Regions from separate parts of the Halomonas sp. BM-2019 genome, predicted to be linked through region 3. Evidence: predicted binding sites of a transcription regulator. Region 3 holds the regulator's gene; each other region holds the start of a gene.
What was found. Region 3 encodes LexA, which represses DNA repair genes until DNA is damaged. Its sites were predicted from a motif close to TACTGTNTANNTANACAGTA; they were not measured.
Positions count from the first base shown of each region.

Region 1 (5,336 bases), 1.2 Mb from region 3:
GCCGATGTAGCCGGGCATCTTGGTGGCGATGGGGCCGGGCAGGGTGTTGGCGATGGCCAGGACGTCGGCGAACTCCTCGTCCGTCATCCAGGCGTGGCGCTTGACCACCTCCTGGTGCACCAGGGGGATCATCGAGGGACCGCCGCCGAAGCCGAGCAGGCCGATGCGGGTGAAGGCCCAGAAGAGGGCGCCCAGCGGCGCCTGGGGTTCGGGAGTCATGGGCGATGGCGTTCCGTGTCGGTGGTGGCTAAGGCTAGCTTCGGCGAGCGGCCGGGCCGCTGAGCCGGCTCAGGGCGGGGGCAGCCGCGTCAGCCGCCCGCGCAGCCGGGAGGCGAGCTCGTCGAGGTCGACGGGCCGGTCGCTTGGCCAGCCCACGCTGAGGATCACCCCCTCGGCGGCATAGTCGGCGGCCTCCACGGGGATCTCGTGGGCGGCCAGCCAGGCGCGCGCCTCGGCCTCGCCGGCGAACTCGACCCGAAGGCGTAGCGGGCGGCGCTCCACCAGCTCGCGGCGGGGCAGGTGCTCCAGGCCTTGGGCCACCGCCTGGGCATAGGCGCGGGCGAGCCCGCCGGTGCCCAGCTTGGTGCCGCCGAAGTAGCGGATCACCACGCAGCCCACCTGGCCGAGCCCCGAGCCCTCCAGCGCCTGGAACATGGGGCGGCCCGCGGTGCCGCCCGGTTCGCCGTCGTCGGAGAAGCCGATGGCGGCCTGCTCGCCCGGCGGGCCGGCGATAAAGGCGCTGCAGTGGTGGCTGGCGCCGGGGTGGGCCGCCCGGGCGGCGGCCAGCAGCGCCTCGAAGGCGGCGGGCTCGGGGGCGTGACAGAGCCAGGTGAGGAAGCGGCTGCGTTCCACCTCGATCTCGCTCTCGTGGCGTCCGCCGGGGGGCAGGTCGGGCACGGGGTAGCGCATCAGGCGGCCAGCCCACCCTGGCGCACCACGCCCATTACCAGCCCCAGCACCTGGATGTCGCTGTTCTTCAGGACGATCGGTGCCATGCGCTCGTTGGCGGGTTGCAGGCGCACCCCGGCGCGATCGATATAGAGCTTCTTCAAGGTGACCTCCCGGTTGTTGATCATTACCACCGCCGTCTCGCCGTTCTCGGCGCTCTCCTGGCGCTCGATGATGATCACATCCCCGTCGAAGATGTTGCAATCGATCATGGAGTCGCCGCGCACCCGCAGGGCATAGGTGTTGCGGCGGACCATGCGCCGGGGCACCCGGACGCGGGCGCTGTCCGGGCAGGCCTCGATGGGCAGGCCCGCCGAGACGCTACCGAGCAGCGGAATCTCGATCAGGGCGGCGGCGGCGGTTTCCGTCGCGCCCAGCGGGGCCCAGGACTCGGCGAGGGGGAGGTTGGGACGACGAAGGAGGAAGCGGGGCGTGACCTCGGGCATGGGGGATCTCCTGTCGGCAGCCGCGGGGCTGAATACTGTTGGAATGTACAGTACTTGAGTAGGATAGCAGCGGGTGACGATCTGGCAAGGCGTGCGATCGGCAATCCTCTTGACCGGGGTCAACCGCGATGGGCTGACGCAGCCGCTTATCTGGTAGGAAAACGGCTTTCCGTGTAGAGTCTCGAGCCAAATTACCCATGCCGGAGTGTGCCTTGACCCTGCGCCTGCAAGCCCGACAGCTGGCCTGTGAACGGGATGATCGCTGGCTCTTCGAGAACCTCGATCTGGACATCCGTTCCGGAGAGGTCGTGCGCATCGAAGGCCCCAACGGCAGCGGCAAGACCACCCTGCTCAAGATCCTCTCGGGGCAGCTGGCCGACTACCAGGGCGAGCTGTTCTGGAACGGCGCGCCGATGCGCGAGTCGCGCCAGGCCTTCCTCGAGAGCCTCCTCTACCTGGGGCATGCCCCCGGGGTGAAGGCGGCCCTGACGCCCCTGGAGAACCTGGCCTGGTACCAGGCGCTGGCCGGTGAGCGCGGCAACGAGGCGGTGCGCCTGGCGGCGCTGGAGTCGGTGGGCCTGGTAGGCTTCGAGGATGTACCGGCCGGACAGCTCTCCGCGGGTCAGCAGCGCCGGGTGGCGCTGGCCCGCCTGGAGCTGACCCCGCGCCCCCTGTGGGTGCTCGACGAGCCCTTCACCGCCATCGACCGCGACGGGGTGGCGGCGCTGGAGGAGCGCCTGGTTATCCATGCCCGGGCCGGCGGCTGCGTGCTGGTGACCACCCACCACGAGCTCCGGGAAACGGGCGAGCTGCGGCGCATTCGCCTGGGTCGAGGAGGGCATGCCCATGTCGCTCACTGAGAGCCATCAGCCTGCGGCACAGTGTCGCACCCTGGCCCGGAGGGAACCGGACGGCGGCCTGGCGGTCGCACTCTGGGCGACCCTCAAACGCGACCTGGTGCTGCTGATGCGCCGTCGCAGCGAGGTGTTGAACCCCCTGGTGTTCTTCGCGCTGGTGATCACCCTGTTCCCGATCGGCATCTCGCCGGATCCGGAGTTGCTGGCCACCATCGCCCCGGGCCTGCTGTGGGTGGCGGCGCTGCTGGCGGCGCTGCTCTCCCTGGACAGCCTGTTTCGCGGCGACTATGACGACGGCTCCCTGGAACAGCTGCTGCTCACGCCGCAGCCGCTGCCCCTGCTGGCGCTGGCCAAGGTGGCGGTGCACTGGCTGCTGACCGGCCTGCCGCTGGCGCTGATGGCGCCGGTGCTAGGGATCATGCTCTCGCTGCCCGCCGGCAGCTATCTGGTGCTGGCGCTCTCGCTGGCCCTGGGTACCGCCAGCCTGAGCCTGATCGGCGCCATCGGCGCGGCGCTCACCGTGGGGCTCTCCCGCGGGGGGGTGCTGCTGTCGCTGCTGGTGCTGCCGCTCTATATCCCGGTGCTGATCTTCGGTGCCGGCGCCGTGCAGGCGGCGATCCTCGGCGACGGGGCCGCGGCCCACCTGGCCATCCTGGGCGCCCTGCTGGCCCTGGCGCTGATGCTGGCGCCCTGGGCCATCGCGGCGTCGCTGCGTATCAGTATCAACGGTTGAGAGGTGGAGGCATGTGGGCCTTTATTAACAAGTTACGCTCCCCCAAGTGGTTCTATGCCATCAGCGCCAGGCTGCAGCCCTTCTTCTGGCTCGCCGCGACGGCGTTGATCCTGGTCGGCAGCGTCTGGGGCCTGGCCTTCGCGCCCGCCGACTACCAGCAGGGCAACAGCTTCCGCATCATCTACGTCCACGTGCCGTCGGCCTTCCTGGCGCAGTCGATCTTCGTCTCCATGGCGGTGTGTGGCCTGGTCTACATGGTCTGGAAGATCAAGGTGGCCGATATGGCCGCGGCCATGATGGCCCCCCTGGGGGCGGCCATGACCTTTGTCGCGCTCTTCTCCGGCGCGGTGTGGGGTGTGCCCACCTGGGGCACCTGGTGGATGTGGGACGCGCGCCTCACCTCCATGCTGATCCTGCTGTTCCTCTACCTGGGGGTGATCGCCCTGCGCGGCGCCTTCGCCAGCCGCGACAGCGCCTCCCGGGCCGCCTCGGTGCTGGCCATGGTGGGGGTGATCAATATCCCGATCATCAAGTACTCGGTGGACTGGTGGTACACCCTGCACCAGCCGGCCACCTTCAACATCACCGGTCGCGTCGGCATGCCCATGGAGATGTGGGCGCCGCTGCTGATCATGGTGCTGGGCTTCTACAGCTTCTTCATCGCCCTGACCCTGATGCGCACCCGCAGCGAGATCCTGCGCCGGGAGTCCAATAAGCGCTGGGTGCGTGACCTGGCCGGGGAGGAGTGCTGATGGCCTTCGAATCCTTCAACGAATTCATCGCCATGGGGGGGCATGCCCCCTACGTCTGGGCGGCCTGGGCGGTGACCGCCGGGCTGCTCGTCGGCATCGTGCTGCATGCCCGTGCCGAGCGTCGCCAGCTGCTGCGCAACCTGCAGCGCCGGGTGCGCCGCGAGGAGCGCCTGGGTGCCGGTCAGGGCGAGATGGCTGGAGTTTCACATCAAGTGGGTGGTAATCGTCATGACCCTTAGCCTTACCGCGAAGCGCAAGCAGAAGCTCTACGTGATCCTGGGCCTGGTCGCCCTGGCGGCCGTGGCCGTCGGCTTGACCCTCTATGCCCTGCGGGCCAACATCAACCTCTTCTTCAGCCCGGTGCAGATCGCCGCCGGCGATGCCCCCTATGAACGCCAGATCCGCGCCGGCGGCATGGTCCGGGAGGGCACGGTGGTGCGCAACCCCGACAGCCTGGACGTGGAGTTCACCGTGACCGACTACGTCGAAGACGTGCGCGTCCACTACAGTGGCATCCTGCCCGACCTGTTCCGCGAGGGGCAGGGCGTGGTGGTGGTGGGCCAGCTGCAGCAGGGCGGCTATATCAAGGCCGACCAGGTGCTGGCCCGCCACGACGAGAACTACATGCCGCCGGAGGTGGCCCAGGCCCTCATCGACGCCGGCTACAAGCCCGAGGACTTCCAGCAGAAGGCCGCCGAGGTGGCCGAACGCCTGGGGGCCGAGGAAGGCAACGGCGCCGCCAGCAGCTCGTACTGATCCGGAGTACCCATGCTGACCAAGATGATTCCCGAGATCGGCCACTACGCCCTGGTCATCGCCCTGCTGATGGCGGTGGTGCAGTCGGTGATGCCCCTGGCTGGCGCGGCGACCCGTCGCCCGCTGTGGATGGCCTATGCCCGGCCCATGGCGGCCGGGCAGTTCCTGTTCGTGGCTATCGCCTACGCCTGCCTGACGGCCAGCTACATGCTGGACGACTTCAGCGTGGCCAACGTGGCCAACAACTCCAACTCCATGCTGCCCTGGTACTACAAGTTCAGTGCGGTGTGGGGCAACCACGAGGGCTCGGTGCTGTTGTGGAGCCTGATGCTGGCTGGCTGGGGCTACTTCGCGGCGCGCTTCTCCCGTGAGCTGCCTCGCGACATGGTCGCCCGGGTGCTGGGCGTGATGGGGCTGGTCTGCGTGGGTTTCCTGCTCTTCATCCTGGCCACCTCCAACCCCTTCGAGCGCCTGCTGCCGCACATGCCGGCCGACGGCTCGGACCTCAACCCGCTGCTGCAGGACATCGGACTGATCCTGCATCCGCCGATGCTCTACATGGGCTATGTGGGCTTCTCGGTGGTCTTCGCCTTCGCCATCGCCGCCCTGCTGGGCGGCCGCCTGGACGCCGCCTGGGCGCGCTGGGCCCGTCCCTGGACCAACCTGGCCTGGGCCTTCCTCACCGTGGGCATCGCACTCGGCAGCTGGTGGGCCTACTACGAGCTGGGCTGGGGCGGCTGGTGGTTCTGGGATCCGGTGGAGAACGCCTCCCTGCTGCCCTGGCTGACCGGTACCGCCCTGATGCACTCCCTGGCGGTCACCGAGAAGCGCGGGGCCTTCAAGA
Region 1 is NZ_CP071922.1:3,807,297-3,812,632, reverse strand. Features, by position in the region: gene J5F18_RS18885 (chromate transporter) at 1-219, opposite strand, end outside; gene J5F18_RS18880 (YigZ family protein) at 289-909, opposite strand; gene J5F18_RS18875 (S24 family peptidase) at 909-1,394, opposite strand; gene ccmA (cytochrome c biogenesis heme-transporting ATPase CcmA) at 1,607-2,254, shown strand; gene ccmB (heme exporter protein CcmB) at 2,241-2,984, shown strand; gene J5F18_RS18860 (heme ABC transporter permease) at 2,996-3,736, shown strand; gene ccmD (heme exporter protein CcmD) at 3,736-3,975, shown strand; gene ccmE (cytochrome c maturation protein CcmE) at 3,965-4,492, shown strand; gene J5F18_RS18845 (heme lyase CcmF/NrfE family subunit) at 4,505-5,336, shown strand, end outside.
Region 1: a site for LexA is predicted at 1,428-1,447, ahead of J5F18_RS18875 (S24 family peptidase). Genes of this name have one in related genera too.

Region 2 (5,336 bases), 1.6 Mb from region 3:
CACCACCGGCGACGCACTGCGGTTGCTGCTGGTGGAGGTCGCCGTGTTCTCGGTGCTCTACCTCTTCTACTTCGTGCTGCAGAAGCTCGCCGGCCCCGTCTACCTGAGCCAGATCGGCATGGTGGCGGCGCTGGTCGGCACCCTGATCGCGGTACTGGCCCTCGGCGAGGCCCCACCCCCCAACCTCGGCCTGGCCGCGCTGCTGGTGGCGCTCGGTACCGTGCTCTTCCATCGCGGCGGGGGGCCGGCTGCCGGTGCCGCGGCCAGGATTGGCTAGGTAGGCTCTCGCGCGGCGCGCCACGGCATGCTCGAGCATGGCACGCCAGCTCTCTTCCACCGGCAGGCCGAAGGTCTCGCGCAGCACCGTCTCCAGTTCCTCCACCCCGAGTTCCCGCTGGGTCTGTTCGCCTGCAGGCGTCCTCACCGTCAGACGGGCATTCCTCAGCGCGTAGCGAGCCTCGAAGGTGGTGCATCGCTCGGCGCCATCCACAGCACCCGTGCCAGCAGCCCCTCCACCTGGAAGCCGATGGCCTCCAGCACCCGCTTGAACAGCGCATTCTGTTCGAAACAGTAGCCGCCGCGGCGGGCGCCGATCAGCTTGGTCTCCACGGCCCGGGGAGAGATGTCAATGCCGCGGCCCAGCAGGATATCGAGATTCTCGAAGGGAATGGCGGCCACATGCCGTGCCTGCAGGCGGCGCAGCGTCTCGAGGGTCGGGCTGAGCTCGCCCTCATGGCCGATCCGGGCACGGTAGGCGGCGGGGTCGATCACCATGGGGGCGAACGCCTCCCGGCGCTGGGCCTGGTCCAGCACCCACTGCCCCACGGTATCGCCGAAGCGTCCTTCCCGCACGCTGCCGTAGATCACGGCCACCTTGATCGTATCGCTCATCGCCTTCTCTCCTGTTGGGTGCTCGATGCGATGCACGATACGACCTCAAGCAAAGTTTAGGTCAAAGATCACCATGGCAATGGCTTCGATAGGGCTCGGCTATCGGTGTGGAGTGGTTGACCGTTGCCGACACGGCGCCTATCCACACCCTATGGTCGGACAACAGACGGCTGGCAGCTCACCCTGACCCGAGAGGAGAACGCCCCATGACCGCCCCCCTGCCCCCCATCGTCTCCGAGGCGGAGTGGCGCGCCGCCCTCGACGCCCAGATCACCCGGGAGAAGGCCCATACCCGGGAGCGCGACCGGCTGAGCGCCGCGCGCCGCCGGCTGCCCATGGTCGAGGTGCGCGGCGACTATGCCTTCGAGGGGCCCGCTGGCCCTCTGACCCTGCTCGACCTCTTCGCGGGACGCCGCCAGCTGATCGTCTACCACTTCATGTTCGGCCCCGACTGGGAGGCGGGCTGCGACGGCTGCTCCTGGGTGGTGGACGCCATGACCCACCCCGCCCACCTGCACGCCCGCGACACCAGCCTGGTGCTGGTCTCCCGTGCGCCCCTGGACAAGCTCGAGCGCTACCGGGCCCGCATGGGCTGGCATCACCCGCCCTGGGTCTCCTCCCTGGGCAGCGACTTCAATCGCGACATGGGCGTGACCAGCGACGACTGCTGCGCCCCGGACACCGACCGCGGCGAGCGCCACGGGGTCAGCGTCTTCCTGCGCGACGGCGAGCGGGTATTCCGCACCTACTTCACCGGCCGGCGCGGCGTCGAGTACCTGGGCAGCCTGTGGAGCTACCTGGACCTGACGCCCTACGGCCGCCAGGAGAGCTGGGAGGAGTCGCCACCGGGCTGGCCCCAGACCCCGCCCTACGTCTGGACCCCTGATCAGCCAGTCTTGACCCGCATCAATTCATTCCAGCGGGTGGTGTAGCGCGGCGTGCGCCGCTCGCAGCGCAGCGCCCAGGCATTGCCCTCCCGGGGCAGGCCAAAGCGCACGGTGTCGCGGCCCATCTCGCGGTTGAGCCGGTCCAGGGTGGCCATCAGCCGCCGGCTGCGGGTGCGGCGCGCCTCATCGGCCGGCGTCTCGAGCAGCGAGGGCTGGGCACGCTCGGCGTCCACCAGGTCGAGCAGCATCACCCCGCACTTCTGGTAGCGGTAGCCCTCGAGGAAGATGGCCCCCAGGCCGCGGCGGGCCGCCGCCAGCAGCTCGCGGCTGTCGGCGCTGGGCGCGGGCAGCGCCACCAGGGCGGCGTTGCGGTACTGGGGCTCGCCGGCCAGGAAGGGCGAGGTGCGCACGAACACCTGGACCGCCCGGGCCAGGCTGCCCTGGCGGCGCAGCTTCTCGCCGGCCCGGGCGGCGTGCTGGCGAACCGCCGCCTCCAGCTCGTGGCGCTCGCCGGTGAGCCGCCCGAAGGAGCGCGAGACCAGCAGGCGCCGGCGCGGCTCGCTCATGTCGTCGAGCAGGATGGCCGGGCGGCCGCGCAGCTCCCAGACGATTCGCTCCATCACCACCGAGAAGCGGCTGCGCACCCAGCGCGGGTCGGCCTCGCGCAGCGCCCAGGCGGAGGTGATCCCCATCAGCGCCAGCCGCTCGGCGCTGCGCCGGGCCACGCCCCAGAGCGCCTCCACCGGGCAGGCGGCCAGGGCCCGGCGGGTCGCCTCGCCGTCGGCGTCGAGCCGGCAGACCCCCTCGAAGGCCGGCTCGCGCTTGGCCAGCCGATTGGCCAGCTTGGCCAGCACCCGGGTCGGCGCCACCCCCACCCCCACCGGGATACCGGTCCAGCGGCCCACGGTCTCGCGCAGCGCCCGACAGTGGACCTCCAGCGCCTCCACGGGAAAGCCGTCGAAGCCCACGAAGCTCTCGTCGATGGAGTAGGGCTCCACGTCCGGCGAGAACTCCGCCAGCACCCGGTTGACCCGCCGCGACATGTCGCCGTAGAGCGCATAGTTGCTGGAAAGCAGCACCGCCCGGCGGCGCACGGTGGGCGGCAGCAGGTGCCGCGGCGCGCCCATGGCCACGCCCAGCGCCTTGAGCTCCTCGGAGCGTGCCACCACGCAGCCGTCGTTGTTGGAGAGCACCCCCACCGGGCGTCCCGCCAGGCGCGGATCGAAGACCCGCTCGCAGCTCACGTAGAAGTTGTTGCCATCGACCAGGGCGATCATGGCACCCGCCCCAGCAGGTCGTGCACCACATGGGTAACCACCCCCCACACCTCGCACTCGCGCCCGGCCAGGGGGATCGGCGCGAAGCGCGGGTTGCTGGCCACCAGCCACACCGCCCCGCCGCGCCGCTCCAGGCGCTTGACGGTGGGCTCCCCCTCCAAAGCGATGACGATCACCCGGCCGGGGAGCGGCTCCAGGCTGCGATCCACCACCAGCAGGTCGCCGTGGTGGATGCCGTCGCCGAGCATGGAATCCCCCTCGGCGCGCACGAAGTAGGTGGCCGCGGGGCGCTTCACCACGTGGGCGTGCAGGTCGATCTCGGCGTCCAGGTGGTCGTCGGCGGGGCTCGGGAAGCCGGCCCGCACCCGGCAGCCCATCAGCGGCCGGGGCTGTCCCGACCCCTCACCGACGGCCCGACCGAGAACGCGGGCCCTCGTCCGATGCGAGCGCAACATGGCACCTCCGACAAATACTGTAATTTAATACAGTATCAGACAGAGCGAAACACTTGGCAACTGCCTGACTCGATGCCCCTCGCTCGACGGAGCGGCGTGCTAACGTGACATGCAGGGGCGCCGGAGTGCGCCCGGCACAACAACCGTCCAGCACAACAACCACAACCCAGCACAACAACCACAACGCACGCCGAGGGATCCCGCCATGGCACGTCGCACCCACCCGCTGCTCACCGACCGCCCCTTCACCCCCAAGGGCAAGGTGGTCTCCGCCCGCGAGGCGGTGGAGCTGATCCGCGACGGTGACGCCGTGGCTACCGGCGGCTTCGTCGGCATCGGCTTCGCCGAGCACCTGGCGGTGGCCCTGGAAGCGCGCTACCTGGAGACCGGCGCACCCCGCGACCTGACCCTGATCTATGCCGCGGGCCAGGGGGATGGCAAGCGCCGCGGCCTCAACCACCTGGGCCACGAGGGACTGGTGGGGCGGGTGATCGGCGGCCACTGGGGCCTGGTGCCGGCGCTGCAGCGGCTCGCCATCGAGGGGCGCATCCAGGCCTGGAACCTGCCCCAGGGGGTGATCTCCCACCTGTTCCGCGATATCGCCGCCGGCAGGCCCGGCACCCTGACCCGGGTGGGACTCGGCACCTTCGTCGACCCGCGCCTGGAGGGCGGGCGGATCAACGCCATCAGCACCGAGGAGCGCGTGCGGCTGATGACGATCGACGACGCTGAGTACCTCTTCTACCCGGCGCTGTCGCTGCAGGTGGCGCTGCTGCGCGGCACCACCGCCGACACCCTGGGCAACGTGACCATGGAGCGCGAGGCGCTGGTGCTGGAGGCGCTGGCCATCGCCACCGCGGTGCGCAACTCCGGTGGCCTGGTGATCGTGCAGGTGGAGCGGCTGGCCGAACCGGGCACCCTGTCCCCCCAGGCGGTGCGCATTCCCGGGGTGCTGGTGGACTGCGTGGTGGTCTGCGACGAACCCGAGCATCACTGGCAGACCTTCCAGACCCCCTACCACCCGGGCTACTCCGGCGAGCTGCGCACGCCCATGGCCGCCCCGCCCCCCATGGCCCTCTCGGCGCGCAAGATCATCGCCCGTCGCGCCGCCTTCGAGCTCAGGCCCAACGCCGTGGTCAACCTGGGCATCGGCATGCCGGAGGGGGTCGGCGCGGTGGCCAGCGAAGAGCGGGTGCTGGAGCTGGTGACGCTGACCGCCGAGCCCGGGGTGATCGGTGGCCTGCCCGCCGGCGGGCTCGACTTCGGCGCCGCTCTCAACACCCAGGCGATCATCGACCAGCCTGCCCAGTTCGACTTCTACGACGGCGGCGGCCTGGACATCGCCTTCCTGGGCATGGCCCAGGCCGACGTCGCCGGCAACGTCAACGTGTCGCGCTTCGGCAGCCGCCTGGCCGGCGCCGGCGGCTTCATCAACATCAGCCAGAACGCCCGCCGGGTGGTGTTCATGGGCACCTTCACGGCAAGCCAGGAGGCGCTCGAGGTGATCGATGGCACCCTGCGCCTGCCCGAGGGCGGACAGCCCAAGTTCGTGGCCGAGGTGGAGCAGCGCACCTTCAGCGGCACCCTGGCCGCCGCCGACGGCAAGCCGGTGCTCTATGTCACCGAGCGCTGCGTGTTCGAACTCACACCCGAGGGGCTGGCCCTCGTCGAGATCGCCCCGGGGGTGGAACTCGAGCGCGACATCCTGGCCCAGATGGGCTTCACGCCGCGGATGCCCACGCCGCCGTCGACGATGGACCCGCGTATCTTCCAGGAGGCGCCCATGGGGCTGCGCGAGATGCTGCTCGAGCGCCCGCTGGCCCAGC
Region 2 is NZ_CP071922.1:1,060,484-1,065,819, reverse strand. Features, by position in the region: gene J5F18_RS05405 (DMT family transporter) at 1-277, shown strand, start outside; gene J5F18_RS05400 (arylamine N-acetyltransferase) at 442-891, opposite strand; gene J5F18_RS05395 (DUF899 domain-containing protein) at 1,098-1,823, shown strand; gene J5F18_RS05390 (Y-family DNA polymerase) at 1,778-3,055, opposite strand; gene umuD (translesion error-prone DNA polymerase V autoproteolytic subunit) at 3,052-3,510, opposite strand; partial or broken gene J5F18_RS05380 (CoA-transferase) at 3,716-5,336, shown strand, end outside.
Region 2: a site for LexA is predicted at 3,526-3,545, ahead of umuD (translesion error-prone DNA polymerase V autoproteolytic subunit). Genes of this name have one in related genera too.

Region 3 (4,550 bases):
AGCAGGCCGAGCCAGGCCGGTGAGAAGCCGGCAGGCCGCGGGTCGAAGGCGGAGTAGATCACATGGGCCGGCATCACCCCGTCCAGCCGGCCGGCCAGGCGGCTGAAGGGCACCAGGTCGCGCTCGCGCAGGGCCGCCAGCGAGCGAGGATCCACCGGGAGCTCCCGATGGGAGTCCGCCGCCACGCCGCCGTGGCCGGGGAAATGCTTGCCCACGGCGACCATGCCCGCTTCGTGCAGGCCGTCGACGAAGGCGCCGGCCAGGGTGGCCACGGCCTCGGGATCGGCGGAGAAGCTGCGATCGCCGATCACCGTGGAGGTGCCGTCGTCCACGTCCAGCACCGGAGCGAAGCTGAGGTCGAGGCCACAGGCGGCCATCTCCATGCCCAGCAGCCAGCCGGCGTCCTGGCAGAGCCGCCGGATGACCTCGGGCTGACTGGCGAAGTCATCTCCCAGCCGCGCCATGGCCGGCAGACGGGTCACATCCTGGCGCAGGCGCTGCACCCGGCCGCCCTCCTGGTCGATGGCCAGCAGCAGGCCGGGGCGCACCCGCCGGATATCGTCGCACAGGGCCCGCACCTGGGCTGCGGATTCGGTATTGCGCGCGAAGAGGATCACCCCGCCCACTTCGGGGCGCCCGAGGAGCTGGCGCTCCTCGGCCGTCAGCACGGGGCCCTCCAGATCCAGCATCACCGGCCCGAGGGTCTGGGTCATGATCGGTTCCTTGGCGTGAAAGGGGGCAGATTCTAGGGCAAAGTCCGCGCCAGTGACAGCCGCTCGGGGCCCCTCAACCCACGGGACCCCGCTAGCCACTCGCCGACGCCGCCCCGGCGGGATCAGGAGGTCACGACGCTCGGCGTAGCGGCCGAGGGCGTTGGCAGCGGGGCCTGCATGGCGGCCACCACCACCGGGCGCAGGCGGCGGATCAGGTCGCGCACCGTGACATGTTCACCATAGTCCTTCTCGGCGATATCGCGCAGGGCATCGAGGCCCGAGAGGGTGAAGATCACGGTGCCCAGCACGAAGTGCAGCCGCCAGAAGCGTTCGGCGTCAGGCAGCTCCGGGGTGGCCTTGCGCACCAGTTCGGTGAAGCGGGTGAAGACGCTGCCGTACTCCTCCTGGATATAGCGACGCAGGTGGCCCTGGGCCTGGCTGTAGGCCAGCCCCAGCAGCCGCATGAAGACCTTGAGGCTGTTGCGTTCGGCGGGGACCTCGAGCACCGTGCGTGCCATGGTCTCCAGCAGCTCCTCCAGGGGGATCACCTGGTCCGCGTAGCGCCCTTCCAGCTCGTCCAGCGCCCGGTGGAAACGCTCGGTGAAGGGGTCGAGATAGCGGGCGAACACCGCCTGGATCAGCGACTTCTTGGAGCCGAAGTGGTAGTTCACCGCGGCCAGGTTGACCCTGGCCTTGCTGGTGATGGTGCGCAGCGAGGTCTCGGCGAAGCCCCGCTCGGCAAACAGCACCTCGGCCGTGTCGAGGATCCGGGTGACGGTGTCGGTCTGAGCCATTTGCTAAGTCTTCCTGGTTATAAACAGCCGTTTCAAACGTGCCCTGATTCTACGCGAGCCGGACCCTCGGGCTCAATTCGCATTGTCGGACCGCGTTTAAAACAGCGGGAAAACGGCGCCTTTTACTGTATGCACTTCCATGCTGTATACTTGAACAAGAAGCGCGGACCCCATTCGCCACTACCCGACAGCCGGAGGTCGCATGGCACGCCCCCTCACCCAGCGCCAGCAGAACGTCTACGACTTCATCGTCAAGACCATCAACGAGCTCGGCTATCCCCCGACCCGGGCCGAGATCGCCCGCGCCCTGGGCTTTCGCTCGCCCAACGCCGCCGAGGAGCACCTGCGTGCCCTCGAGCGCAAGGGGGTGATCCGCATGATCGCCGGCACCTCCCGGGGCATTCGGTTGCCCGCCCCGGAGCAAGAGGTCCCCGTGGAGGGCGACGCCCCGGCCCAGGGGCTTCCCATCATCGGCGAGGTGGCCGCCGGCAGTCCGATCCTGGCCGCCGAGCATATCGATCGCTACTGCCCCCTGCCCCCCGAGTACTTCACCCCCCGGGCCGACTACCTGCTCAGGGTGCGCGGGCTCTCCATGAAGGAGATCGGCATCCTCGAGGGCGACCTGCTCGCCGTGCATCGCACCGAGCGCGTCCGCGACGGCCAGATCGTGGTGGCGCGCCTGGAAGACGAGGTGACGGTGAAGCGCTTCCGGCGCGACGGGCACCGGGTCACCCTGATCGCCGAGAATCCCGACTTCCCCCCCATCGAGGTGGACCTGCGCCACCAGGCGCTGGAGATCGAGGGCATCGGGGTGGGCGTGATCCGTGGCGGCAATGGCCAGGCCCTCGGCTGACAGGAAGATCCTCCACGCCGACTGCGACTGCTTCTACGCAGCGGTGGAGATGCGCGACAACCCGGCGCTCCGGGAGGTACCGCTGGCCATCGGCGGCAGTCCCGAGCGGCGCGGGGTGATCGCCACCTGCAACTACCCCGCCCGGGCCTTCGGCATCCACTCGGCGATGCCCACCGCCCGGGCGCTACGCCTCTGCCCCCGGCTCACCCTGCTGCCCGGCGACTTCGCCAGGTACCGCGCGGTGTCGCAGCAGATCCAGGCGATCTTCCACGAGCTCACCCCTCGGGTGGAGCCGCTCTCCCTGGACGAGGCCTATCTGGATGTGACCGGCGTCGAACGCTTCGCCGGCAGCGCCACCTGGATGGCCCGCTGGCTCAAGCAGGAGTGCCTGGCGCGCACCGGCATCACCCTGTCGGTGGGGGCGGCGCCAAGCAAGTTCCTGGCCAAGATCGCCAGCGACTGGGAGAAGCCCGACGGCCTGACGGTGATCCCCCCGGAGCGGGTCGATGAGTTCCTGTCGGCGCTGCCGGTCAACAAGCTCCACGGCGTGGGCCCGGCCACCGGGGCGCGCCTCGACGCCCTGGGCATCACCACCTGCGCCGAGCTTCGCACCCTGCCACTGCCCCGCCTGGTGGAGGAGTTCGGCAAGTTCGGCAAACGGCTCTTCGAGCTCTCCCGGGGAATCGACGAGCGTCCGGTACGCCTCGAGCGTGAGCGCAAGTCGATCAGCGTGGAGACCACCTTCGCCCGGGACCTGCGCGACCTGGCCAGCTGCCGAGAAGCCCTCGAGCCGCTCTGCGCGCGCCTGGCGGAGCGCCTGGCGCGCCACGGTCAGCCGCCGCTGGCGGGCCTGGTGGTCAAGGTGCGCTTCGACGACTTCAGCCTGACCACCCTGGAGAGCCGGGGGCTCTCCCCTCGTCCCGAGAGCTACGTCCGCCTGCTGGAACAGGCCTGGGAGCGCGGCCGCCGCCCGGTACGCCTGCTCGGCGTCGGCGCCCGGCTGCTGCCCGAGGCCGAACGGCGCCAGCTGGCGCTGGGGTTTTAGCGCCTAGCGCCTAGCCGGAGTGGGAGTGGGAGGCCGGCTCTGCCGGGCGAATGGAGGCCGGAGGCCTCCCCGCGGTAGATGTCTGATTCGGCAACACCTCCGGGGCGCCTGCGGCGCCTTCGCCCGGGAAACCCGGCCTCCCACAGTGAGGACCACCGGTCTGTGCCGGCAACACCGCCCCTCGCCACCTGCCGCCCGTCAGTGAGCTGCTGGGCGCTAGGCGCTTGTAGCTACTGCCCGAAGGGCGCTCGGCGCTATTTCGTATCGATATAGCGATGGTCGTTGAAGGTGGCGACCCAGCTCGGGTGATAGACCAGCAGGATCGCCATCAGCATCCCGGTGATGAAGGCCTCGGAGGGCATCAGCAGCGGCAGGAAGCGGGCATACTCCAGGGCCTGGTAGAGGGCGTGGGCGTCGCTGGCCCCCAGCAGCATCAGGCCCACCGCCGAGAGACCCGCCGCCAGGGTGGAGAGCGCGGCGCCGAAGAAGCCACAGACGAACAGGAAGACCATCAGGTTGTCGGGCAGGCGGCGATCCACCAGTCGCCAGATCAGCACCATCACCAGCGCCGGGACCACGCCGGTCACCAGCAGGTTGACCCCGAGCAGCGGCCACGCCACCCGCCCGGTCAGCACCGCCACCAGGTTGACGATCAGGATCGACAGCAGGGCCAGCGGCGCCTTGAACACCAGGGTCAGCAGCGCCGTGAACATCAGGTGCAGGGAGAGCCAGTCGACGGCCTGGGCGCGCAGCTGCCACATCAGCAGCACCGCCACCGTGGCGGCGAGCCAACGGTGCTGCAGCGCCGTATCGTCCAGCAGCGCCCGCCAGGGGCGCTGGGCCAGCGCCAGGAACGCACAGAGCCCCAGCAGCCAGGGGGCCAGCACCGCTTCGGAAAAGGACATGCCGGGGCTCCGCTCGGGGTCAGGCGAACACGACCGTCTTGTTGCCGTGGATCAGCACCCGGTCCTGCAGATGCCAGTGCAGGCCGCGGGCCAGCACCGCCTTCTCCACGTCGCGGCCGAAGCGCACCAAGTCCTCGGGGTTGTGGCAGTGGCTCACTCGATGGATGTCCTGCTCGATGATCGGGCCGGCATCCAGCTCCTCGGTGACATAGTGACAGGTGGCGCCGATCAGCTTCACGC
Region 3 is NZ_CP071922.1:2,618,046-2,622,595, forward strand. Features, by position in the region: partial or broken gene nagZ (beta-N-acetylhexosaminidase) at 1-713, opposite strand, end outside; gene J5F18_RS13100 (TetR/AcrR family transcriptional regulator) at 836-1,507, opposite strand; gene lexA (transcriptional repressor LexA) at 1,710-2,360, shown strand; gene dinB (DNA polymerase IV) at 2,341-3,405, shown strand; gene J5F18_RS13115 (energy-coupling factor ABC transporter permease) at 3,660-4,310, opposite strand; partial or broken gene J5F18_RS13120 (formyltetrahydrofolate deformylase) at 4,330-4,550, opposite strand, start outside.